DNA from 3 places in the Streptomyces sp. NPDC127119 genome. Region 3 is predicted to be linked to each of the others. Evidence: riboswitches for the same ligand, from Rfam matches in the RefSeq annotation. Region 3 holds a riboswitch; each other region holds the start of a gene.
The links. Region 3 has a riboswitch for cobalamin ahead of ACFVH5_RS25835 (ABC transporter substrate-binding protein). Riboswitches for the same ligand answer to the same signal wherever they lie in the genome.

Region 1: linked by a shared signal. The riboswitch ahead of ACFVH5_RS13225 (energy-coupling factor ABC transporter permease) and the one ahead of ACFVH5_RS25835 (ABC transporter substrate-binding protein) in region 3 are both predicted to bind cobalamin.
Region 2: linked by a shared signal. The riboswitch ahead of metE (5-methyltetrahydropteroyltriglutamate--homocysteine S-methyltransferase) and the one ahead of ACFVH5_RS25835 (ABC transporter substrate-binding protein) in region 3 are both predicted to bind cobalamin.

The regions. Positions count from the first base shown of each region.
Region 1 covers NZ_JBHXTO010000022.1:48,941-52,176, reverse strand. Annotated here, with positions in the region: gene ACFVH5_RS13235 (nuclear transport factor 2 family protein) at 1-587, opposite strand, end outside; gene ACFVH5_RS13230 (tetratricopeptide repeat protein) at 819-1,553, shown strand; cobalamin riboswitch at 1,648-1,830, shown strand; gene ACFVH5_RS13225 (energy-coupling factor ABC transporter permease) at 1,860-2,609, shown strand; gene ACFVH5_RS13220 (energy-coupling factor ABC transporter substrate-binding protein) at 2,606-3,007, shown strand; gene cbiQ (cobalt ECF transporter T component CbiQ) at 3,014-3,236, shown strand, end outside.
Region 2 covers NZ_JBHXTO010000148.1:9,177-12,412, forward strand. Annotated here, with positions in the region: gene metE (5-methyltetrahydropteroyltriglutamate--homocysteine S-methyltransferase) at 1-1,860, opposite strand, end outside; cobalamin riboswitch at 2,025-2,243, opposite strand; gene ACFVH5_RS37335 (SDR family NAD(P)-dependent oxidoreductase) at 2,274-3,053, opposite strand; gene ACFVH5_RS37340 (maleylpyruvate isomerase N-terminal domain-containing protein) at 3,214-3,236, opposite strand, start outside.
Region 3 covers NZ_JBHXTO010000068.1:22,660-25,895, forward strand. Annotated here, with positions in the region: gene ACFVH5_RS25830 (TIGR03767 family metallophosphoesterase) at 1-1,574, opposite strand, end outside; cobalamin riboswitch at 1,840-2,027, shown strand; gene ACFVH5_RS25835 (ABC transporter substrate-binding protein) at 2,094-3,125, shown strand; gene ACFVH5_RS25840 (FecCD family ABC transporter permease) at 3,134-3,236, shown strand, end outside.

The sequences.
Region 1 (3,236 bases), on a different contig from region 3:
ACGAGCGCGTGGCTGAAGGCGATGCTCTCGTCGACCCGCACGCGGAATTCGAGCACCTCGCGCTCGACCGGCCCGGACAGCGTCGAGAACCACACCTCCTCGGCCTTGCGGAGCGCCTCGACCCCGCGCTGCTCCAGACCGCTCACCGGGTGGAACACCTCCACGTCCGGTGCGTAACAGGCCATCGCCCGGTCGAAGTCCCGCTCCCGCCCGGCGGCCGTCAGTTCCGCGTCGAGCCGGCGGATCTCCCCCTCGGCGTCCTCGTCGTCCCAGAACGCGCGCACCTCCATGGCCCCGAGGGCCGCCACCGGGTGCTTCGAAGCGGCCTCCACTGCCTCCTCCAGGCTGTCGCACTCAAGGATGTCGTACCCGGCGACGTACTCCTTCGTCTCCGCGAACGGACCGTCGGTGCGCAGCACTTCGCCCTCGCGGACGCGCACGGTCACCGCGTCGGCCGGGGGCCGCAGCCGGTGGCCGTGCAGCCGTACACCGCGGCGCACGCTCAGCTCCTCCACCCATGGTTCGACGGGGGCCATCCCCGAGGCGTCGGCGGTGTCGTCCCCACAGACCAGCAGCATGTACTTCATGGTTCCTCCCGGTGTTCCTGAGACCCTGTACCTCCCCGACGAACCGGGGTGAGCCGAATCGACACCCCCGCAGCATCTCTTGTGGACCGGCGCCGCAGAAGGCGGCACCCGGCAGCGGTGTGGCCTGTTCCGGGAGCCCGCGGGACACCTGCCGTACGTACGCTGGGAACAGGTGGCGGAAGAGGGGTCGTCAGGATGGCGGGACAGTCGTGCACGGGGTGCGCCGGGACCATGCGGTCGCTGCGCGAGGAACTGCGACAGGCCTCGGAGGAACGGTCCTTCGCCGGACTCCCGATGCCCCGGCCGGACAGCGGACGGTCCGCGGACACCCCTGACCTGGCCGGGGACGACCTGGTGGCCTTCGTCGAGCGTCAGGTGGCCGAGCACGAACAGGACCTCGGGCCCGACCATCCGGACACCCTGCGCTCCCGCAACAACCTCGCGGGCGCCTGTCTGCAGGCAGGACACCTCAAGCAGGCAGTCTCACTGTCCGAGCGGAACCTGGCCGACAGCGAGCGCGTCCTGGGCGCCGCCGATCCCCATACGCTGACCTGCCGGAACAACCTCGCGGGCGCGTACGAGGCGGAGGGCGCCCCGGACCGTGCCGTCCCGCTCTACGAGAGCGCGCTGGCGGCCCGCGAGCGCGTCCTGGGACCCACCGACCTGCTCACCCTGCAGTGCCGGGACAATCTCGCCCGCGCCCACGTGCTGACGGGGAACCCCGTGCTCGCCGTCCCGCTCCACGAGCGCACGCTCGCCGACCGTGAACGCGTCCTGGGCGCCGACCACCCCGACACCCTGCTCTCCCGCTGCGAACTCGCCCATGTCCACCACGTGGTGGGAAACCCCGCGCGCAGTGCCGAGCTGTTCACGCGAGCCCTGGCCGACAGCGAGCGCGGCCTCGGCCCCGGCCACCCCGCGACCCGGCGGCTGCGGGAACTCCTGGCCCATGTGCAGGGCGGCTGAACAGGCGCTCCGTTCCCACCGGGAGGACCGGCGCGCGCCGCGTGACCACTCTCACGCCCCCCGAGGGCCGCTTGTCACCACCCCTGTACGCGCACTACTGTCACGACGCCTTGGTGCTCGGGAAATCGGTGTGATGCCGGTGCGGCCCTCGCCACTGTGATCGGGAAGTCCGGCTCCGGCCCTCACGGGCAGCCACTGGGTCCTCGGACCCGGGAAGGCGGAGCACGGGTGGTGTTACCCGTAAGCCAGGAGACCGGCCAAGGCACGTCAACCATCCACGAGGTGCTGGAGAGGGTCTGCTGAGCCATGCACATAGCCGAGGGTTTCCTTCCTCCGGCGCACGCGGTCGCCTGGGGCGTCGCGTCGGCGCCGTTCGTCGTCCACGGAGTCCGGTCGCTCACCCGTGAGGTCAGAGAACATCCCGAGAGCACGCTCCTCATCGGCGCGTCGGGGGCCTTCACCTTCGTTCTCTCCGCACTGAAACTGCCGTCGGTGACCGGCAGCTGTTCGCATCCCACCGGCACCGGCCTCGGCGCCATCCTGTTCCGGCCACCGATCATGGCGGTCCTGGGCACCATCACCCTGCTCTTCCAGGCGCTGCTGCTCGCGCACGGCGGACTGACCACGCTGGGCGCCAACGTCTTCTCGATGGCGATCGTCGGCCCGTGGGCCGGCTACGCGGTGTACCGGCTGTTCCGGCGGTTCGACGCGCCGCTGATGGTCGCGGTGTTCTTCGCCGCGTTCGTCGCCGACCTGTCCACCTACTGCGTCACCAGCGTGCAGCTGGCGCTCGCGTTCCCCGACCCGAGCAGTGGATTCCTGGGCGCGCTCGGCAAGTTCGGCTCGATCTTCGCCGTCACCCAGATCCCGCTCGCGGTCAGCGAGGGCCTGCTCACCGTGCTCGTGATGCGGCTGCTGGTGCAGTCGAGCAAGGGCGAACTGACCCGGCTCGGTGTGTTCCTGACCGGCAGGCGGACCCGGACCGGGAAGTCCGGCCCGAACGAGACTCACGAGACCGACGAGACGCCCGAGACGACCGGGACGGTGGCCCGATGAGCCGTAACGCGAAGATCAACGCCCTGCTGCTGCTCGTGGTGGCCGCGCTCGCCGTCCTGCCGCTGGTCTTCGGCATGGGCGACCACAAGAAGGAGCCGTTCACGGGCGCCGACGCGGAGGCGGAGACCGCGATCACCGAGATCGAGCCGGACTACGAGCCGTGGTTCTCACCCCTGTACGAGCCGCCCTCCGGTGAGATCGAGTCGGCGCTGTTCGCCCTCCAGGCCGCCCTCGGCGCGGGCGTCCTCGCCTACTACTTCGGCCTGCGCCGGGGCAGGCGCCAGGGCGAACTGCGGGTCCTGGCACAGCGGGAGGACGACCAGGGACCGACGGACAAGGCGTCCGACGCTGCCGGTGCGTCCGCGGCCGGGCCGAGCCGACCGACCGAACGGGCCTGAACCTTCGTGCTGCCGATCGACGCGGCGGCGCACAGCAGTCGCTGGCGCCGCCGCCATCCCGTGGACAAGGCCGTGCTCGGTCTCGGCCTGACCGTCCTCGCGATCTCCCTCCCGCCCTGGCCGGGCGCCGCCCTGGTCCTGGTGACCGCCCTCACTGTGCTGCTGGGCCCGGCCGCGGTACCCGCCCGGCGGCTCTGGCGCGCCTACCGGGTGCCGCTGGGCTTCTGCG
Region 2 (3,236 bases), on a different contig from region 3:
CTCGCGCAGGGCGGGTTCGTCGACCTGGATGACCGAAGTCCCGGCCGCCTCAAGGTCGTTCACCTCGTCGCGCAGGGCGAGGGCGACCTGGCGGGCGGTGTCGCCGAGGGGCTGGTCGTCGCGGACGAAGGACCAGGCGAGCATGGTGACGGGCCCGGTCAGCATGCCCTTGACCGGCTTGGCGGTGAGCGACTGGGCGTACGTCGTCCAGCGCACCGTCATGGGTTCGGGGCGGGAGATGTCTCCGGCGAGGATCGGCGGGCGGACGTACCGCGTGCCGTAGGACTGGACCCAGCCGTGCTGGGTGGCGAGGTATCCGGTGAGCTGTTCGGCGAAGTACTGGACCATGTCGTTGCGTTCGGGTTCGCCGTGCACGAGCACATCGAGGCCGGTCTTCTCCTGGAACGAGATCACCTCGCCGATCTCGGCCCGGATGCGCTCCTCGTACCCGGCGCTGTCGATCCGCCCGGCGCGCAGGTCGGCCCGTGCCGTGCGCAGTTCCGTGGTCTGGGGGAACGAGCCGATGGTGGTGGTCGGCAGCAGCGGCAGGCCGAGGCGGGCGCGCTGGGCCGCGGCCCGCTCGGCGTACGGCAGGGAGCGGCGGGCGTCGGCGTCCGTGACGGCGGCGGCCCGGGCCCGTACGGCGGGGTCGCGGGTGATCGCGGACCCGGCGCGGGAGGCCAGGTCGGCCCGGTTGGCGGCGAGTTCGGCGGCGATCGCGCCGGTGCCGCCCGCGAGGCCCTTGGCGAGAGTGACGATCTCCGCGGTCTTCTGCCGGGCGAAGGCGAGCCAGCGGCGGATCTGCGGCTCGATGTCGCGTTCCGCGGAGGCGTCGAGGGGGACGTGGAGGAGGGAGCAGGAGGCGGCCACGTCGACCCGGTCGGCCAGCCCGAGCAGGGTGCCGAGCGTGCCGAGGGACTTTTCCAGGTCGTTGACCCAGATGTTGCGGCCGTTGACCACTCCGGCGATCAGACGCTTGCCGGGCAGTCCGCCCACGGCGGCGAGCGCGTCCAGGTTGGCGGCGGCCGACTCGGTGAAGTCCAGCGCGAGACCTTCCACCGGGGCCTTGGCCAGCACCGGCAGGGCGTCGCCGAGCCGGGCGAAGTAGGACGCGACCAGCAGCTTCGGGCGGTCGGTCAGGGCGCCGAGGTCACGGTAGACGCGGGTGGCCGTGTTCAGCTCGGCGGGTGTGCGGTCCTGCACCAGGGCGGGCTCGTCGAGCTGGACCCACTCCGCCCCCGCGGCGCGAAGATCGGCGACGATCTCGGCGTACACGGGCAGCAGCCGGTCGATGAGGGTGAGCGGGTCGAAGTCGGCGGCGACACCCGGGGCGGGCTTGGCGAGCAGGAGGTAGGTGACGGGTCCGACGAGGACGGGACGTGCGGTGAGCCCGAGCGCCAGGGCTTCCTTCAGCTCCGCGACCTGCTTGCTCGAGTCGGCCGTGAAGACGGTGTCCGGACCCAACTCGGGCACCAGATAGTGGTAGTTGGTGTCGAACCACTTGGTCATCTCCAGCGGCGCCACGTCCTGGGTGCCGCGCGCCATGGCGAAGTAGCCGTCGAGCGCGTCGGCCTCGACGGCGGCGCGGTGGCGTGCGGGGATCGCGCCGACCATGACACCGGCGTCCAGGACGTGGTCGTAGTACGAGAAGTCACCGGTGGGAACCTCGTGGACGCCGGCCTCGGCCAGCTGCCGCCAGTTGGCCCGGCGCAGCTCGGCGGCGGTGGCCCGGAGGGCTTCGGCGTCGACCCGGCCCTTCCAGTAGCCCTCGACGGCCTTCTTCAGTTCCCGGTTCTGTCCCTGGCGGGGGTAGCCGTACACGGTGGCCCGTGCCGCCGCGGCTGCGGACTGCGCTGTCACGGAAATCTCCTTCGCGAGATATCTCCCTGGGATCCCGGGACGGGACGCGAGCGCGAAGGGGTGACGGACCGGGCGGAAACCGAGCCGCGCGCAGAGCGCGGTCGTCCGCCGGATCAAGTACGCCGACCCGCCCACGAGGTCACCGGGATCTCCGCGCACGAATGGTTCGCGCACGGGCAGTTGGCAGGTCTTCGGACTCGCGGGCACGTCCTCCCTGCGGAGGACACCTACTGGCCGTCGCTTCCCAGACCCGGCCGGGCCCAGTGCGTGTGACGGCGGTCGTTCCCACTCACCGCTGCGGGGCAGTCCCGGATTCCCACCGGGTTCCCTCTTGCGACGCACCCGTCTGGCGGACGGGGCGAACCAGCTGCACCGGCCACCCTACGGGGCACACCCCGGTCGTGGAAAACTTTTCAGTGCACGGAGAAGCCGCCGTCGACGAAGACCGACTGCCCGGTGACGTACGCGGAGGCGGCGCTCGCCAGGAAGACCGCCGCGCCCGCGAAGTCCTCCGCGAGGCCGTTGCGTCCGACCATCGTGCGCGCCGCCAGGGCCGCCACCTTCTCCGGGTCGGACGACAGCCGCCGGTTCAGCGGTGTCATCACGAAGCCCGGCACCAGCGTGTTGACGGTGACCCCGTACGGCGACCAGGCCTCCGCCTGCGAGCGGGCCAGTGACTCCAGCGCCCCCTTGGCGACGCCGTAGGCGCCGCTCTGGACGAAGGCGCGGTGCGCCTGCTGCGAGGTGATGTGGATGATCCGCCCGAAGCCCCGCTCGGCCATGGCCGGGCCGAAACGCCGGCCCAGCAGGAAGGGCGCGTCCAGGTTCAGGGCCATGGTGGTGTCCCAGACCTCGTCGCTGAGCTCGCTCATCGGCGGCCGGAGGTTGACCCCGGCGCAGTTGACGAGGATGTCGGGTTCACCGAAGGCCTCGACCGCCCGCTCGGCGGCCTCGCGCACGCCTTCACGCGTACCGAGATCCGCGCCGACCCAGGCCGCACGGCAGCCGAGCGCAGCCAACTCCTCGACCGTCGCCCGCAGTTCCGCTTCCTTGCGGGCCACGACGACGACGCTCGCACCGGCGCGGGCCAGCGCTTCCGCCATGCCCCGCCCGATGCCGGAGCTGCCGCCGGTCACCAGGGCGACCCGGCCGTCCAGGGAGAACAGTTCTGAGAGGTAGTGCTGCGAGTCCATGGCGGCACCCTAGAAGGGCGGCGCCGGGAGCGCACCGGCGGGGGTGCGATGCGGTCGTGCGGTGAACGGTCCAGGTCAGGAGCCTGGCCCCAGGTCGCGAGACTGGCACGGCGGGGCTGTCGATCGGCCGGCCGACCTCGTACCCGCCGCGGGTGCCGGCTCAGCCCAGTACGAGCGGCAGCC
Region 3 (3,236 bases):
CAGAAGGAGCGGGCCGGGGTCGGGTGGGGATGCGCCGTGATCCGGTTGACGTGGCTGTGGCCGTTGATCCACGCCACCACGTTCGGGAATCTGCCGAGCAGCGCCAGGACCTCCGCGCCGTCGTGCCGCGGTTCCTCGGAGCGGGCCGCGTCGGGGCGGCGGGTCATGCTCGGGCTGTGGTGATGGCTGAAGACCAGCACCTGGGCGTCGTCGGCCCGGGAGTTGCGTACGAGGCGGCCGTCGGCGTCGTACGACCGGGAACTGTGCGCGGCGAGCGTCCGTTCCAGCCAGCGCAGTTGACCGGTGCCCAGCGAGCCCTCGTAGTGGCCGCTGCGGTACGTCGTGTCGATGCTGACGCCGATGACGTTCTCGGCGATCCGGAAGGAGTAGTACATCCGGTCGCCGTCCAGGCTGTCCTGGGTGTAGCCGTGGCCGACCGGTCCCGCCCCTGCCCGCCCGGGGTCGAGGTGTGCGGCCAGATACTCGTGCGGGGTGCACAGCCGGCGCCGCTCGTCGGCCGTCACGGGCCGTGCCGAGCGGGCGTGCCGTCGCAGGATCGCTTCGAGCACCTCGCTCTTGGGGTCGTCGCCGGTCCGCAGGGCCTTCGCGTAGGCGGCCGTGTCCGTGTCCGGGACCGACAGCAGCTTCCGGGAGCCCGTCGCGAAGTCGCCGAGCGCGGGTGACAGGCAGCCGCCGGGCAGATCGTCGTGGTTGCCCACCGTCGAGTACCAGGGGATGCCGAGCCCCGGGCTGGTCACCGGCCGCCGCGCGGCCGTGAGGAACCCGGGGACGGCGGGCAGCCCGCGCCGCTTGTCCAGGTCGCGCAGGCCCGGGTCGTCCGGGTGCCAGTAGAGGGGGAGCCCCGAGTTCTGGACGCCTTCGTACGCCGACGGGTCGCCGGAGTCGGGAGTGATCCGGCCGCCGCTCATCAGCGTGAGGAACCAGTCGAGTTCGAGCGCGGAGTTGTTGTCGATGTTGTCGCCGGTCGTCATCACGAACGCGGGCGGCAGACCGGTGTGCGGGCCCTCGGCGAGCGCGTTCACCTGCTCCACGAGCGCGACGGCCCCCGCCACGGTCAGCGCCTCCTGAGGACGCCAGGCCGCGGCCCCGCCCGAGCGCAGGAACTCCGTGCGCAGCGGGTTCTGCACATCGGTCAGGTGCAGGTCGGTGAACTGGACGAAGCACGCGAGCGGGGTCCGCCGGTCCGGGCGGCCGGTGGCGGCGGGGGCGAGTTCCTCCCGTACGACCAGGGGCAGGCCCGGACCCGTGACGAGTCGGCGGTAGGTGCCGGAGTGCGGGCTTCCGCTCAGCCGGGCGGTCATGTCCAGGGTGGTGGCCGCGTACGGCGCCGGCCGCCGGGTGGCACGGGCCGGCCGCTGGGCCACCTGTTCGGCTGCGGGAACCGCGGAGGGGCCGGGGCGCTGCGGGGGGACGAGGGTCGCCGCTCCCGCTGCCGCCGTCGCCCCCGCCGCCATCGCGAGGGTGCCGGAGACGAGCAGGAAGCGACGGCGGTCGATGGCCGTCGCGGCTTCCCCATCGGCCGGGTCCCTCCCGGACGGATCCCGTCCGGCCATGTCCTTTCCGGCGGTCCCGGTGATTCCGGAGGTTCCGGTCCTGGGCTGGTCCTGCGGCATGGGTCGGTCCTCCGGTGCCTCCGAGCGGCGCGCTGAACGGAACCACTCATTCAGGCCGCGGGGGCACGGGCGTGGCGCCACCGTGAACACCGCCGGAACAGGAGAAACGTACGAAACGGGCGGCGGAGACCGGCATTCACGTCGAGCCCCCGCCACGTCACGACCGAGCCCCCGCCGCACTGCCGCACGGCCGTGAAAGCCGCCGTGATAGCTTGCGAAAGCCAGTCGAACCCATGTACGTGGGTCAGGGAATCCGGTGGAAATCCGGAGCTGACGCGCAGCGGTGAGGGTGACGGGCGGGGCATCGGCCACTGGACCGGATCGACGGTCCGGGAAGGCGCCTCGTCCGGGTGAACCCGAGTCCGAAGACCTGCTGGCGGCCTCCGCGGTCCCGAGACGGCGGGGGAGCACCGTACGACCGGGCTCCGCGTTCGAGCCCTCGACGTCTGAGGAACTTCCGTGCCCATCGCACGCCCCACCCGCCCTGCCGCCCTGCTCGTTTCCGGGGTCGTTCTGCTGACCGCGTGCGGTGGTGCCGACTCGTCCGGCTCAGCCGGCAAGGACTCCGCGGCAGCCGTCACCCTGGAGAACTGCGGTCACACCGTCCGCGTGGAGTCCCCGCCGCGCAAGGCCGTCTCCCTCAACCAGGGCACCACCGAGATCATGTTCTCGCTGGGCCTCGCCGACCGGATGGCCGGCAGCGCCACCTGGACCGACCCGGTGATGAAGGGCCTGGAGAAGGCCGACGCGCAGGTGAAGCGGATCGCCGACAACAACCCGTCGTTCGAACGGGTCCTGGACGCCGACCCCGACTTCGTCGCCGCCTCGTTCGTGTCCACGCTCGGCAAGGGAGGCGTCGCCACCCGCGAGCAGTTCGAGAAGCTCGGCGTACCCGCGTACGTCTCGCCCTCCGACTGCGCGGGCAAGGACAACACCGGGGACGGCGACGGCGCCCGCAAGAAGCCCCTCGGCATCGACGCCATCTACGGGGAGATACGCGACCTGGCCGAGGTGTTCGGTGTGGAGGAGCGGGGCGACAAGCTGGTCGCCGAGCTCCGGCAGCGCATGAAGAAGGCCACCGCGGGCATCGACGCCTCCGACGTCTCCCTCCTGTACTGGTTCGCCAACTCCGAGTCGCCCTACATGGCCGGCTGCTGCGGCGCCCCCGGCATCATCACCCGGGCGTTCGACGCGAAGAACGTCTTCGACGACACCCACGAGGAATGGCCCCAGATCAACTGGGAGACGGTCGCCGACCGCGACCCCGACGTCCTCGTCATCGGCGATCTGACCCGCAAGTCGCAGACCGCCGAGTCCGCGAAGAAGAAGATCGAGTTCCTGGAGTCCGACCCGGTCACCAAGAACATGACCGCCGTGAAGAAGAAGCGGTACGTCCTGCTCAGCGGGCAGGCCATGAACCCGACCATCCGTACCGTCGAGGGCGTCGAACAAGTGGCCGCCGCCCTGCGGGAGTTCGGGCTCACGGGGTGACTCGCCGGATGGCACGGCCGCGTGTGGGACTGCTCTGCGCGGCTGGTGTGGCACTGCTCGTCGCCTCCGTCGCCGTCGCGATCACCATCGGCCCGGCGGACATCCGCGTCG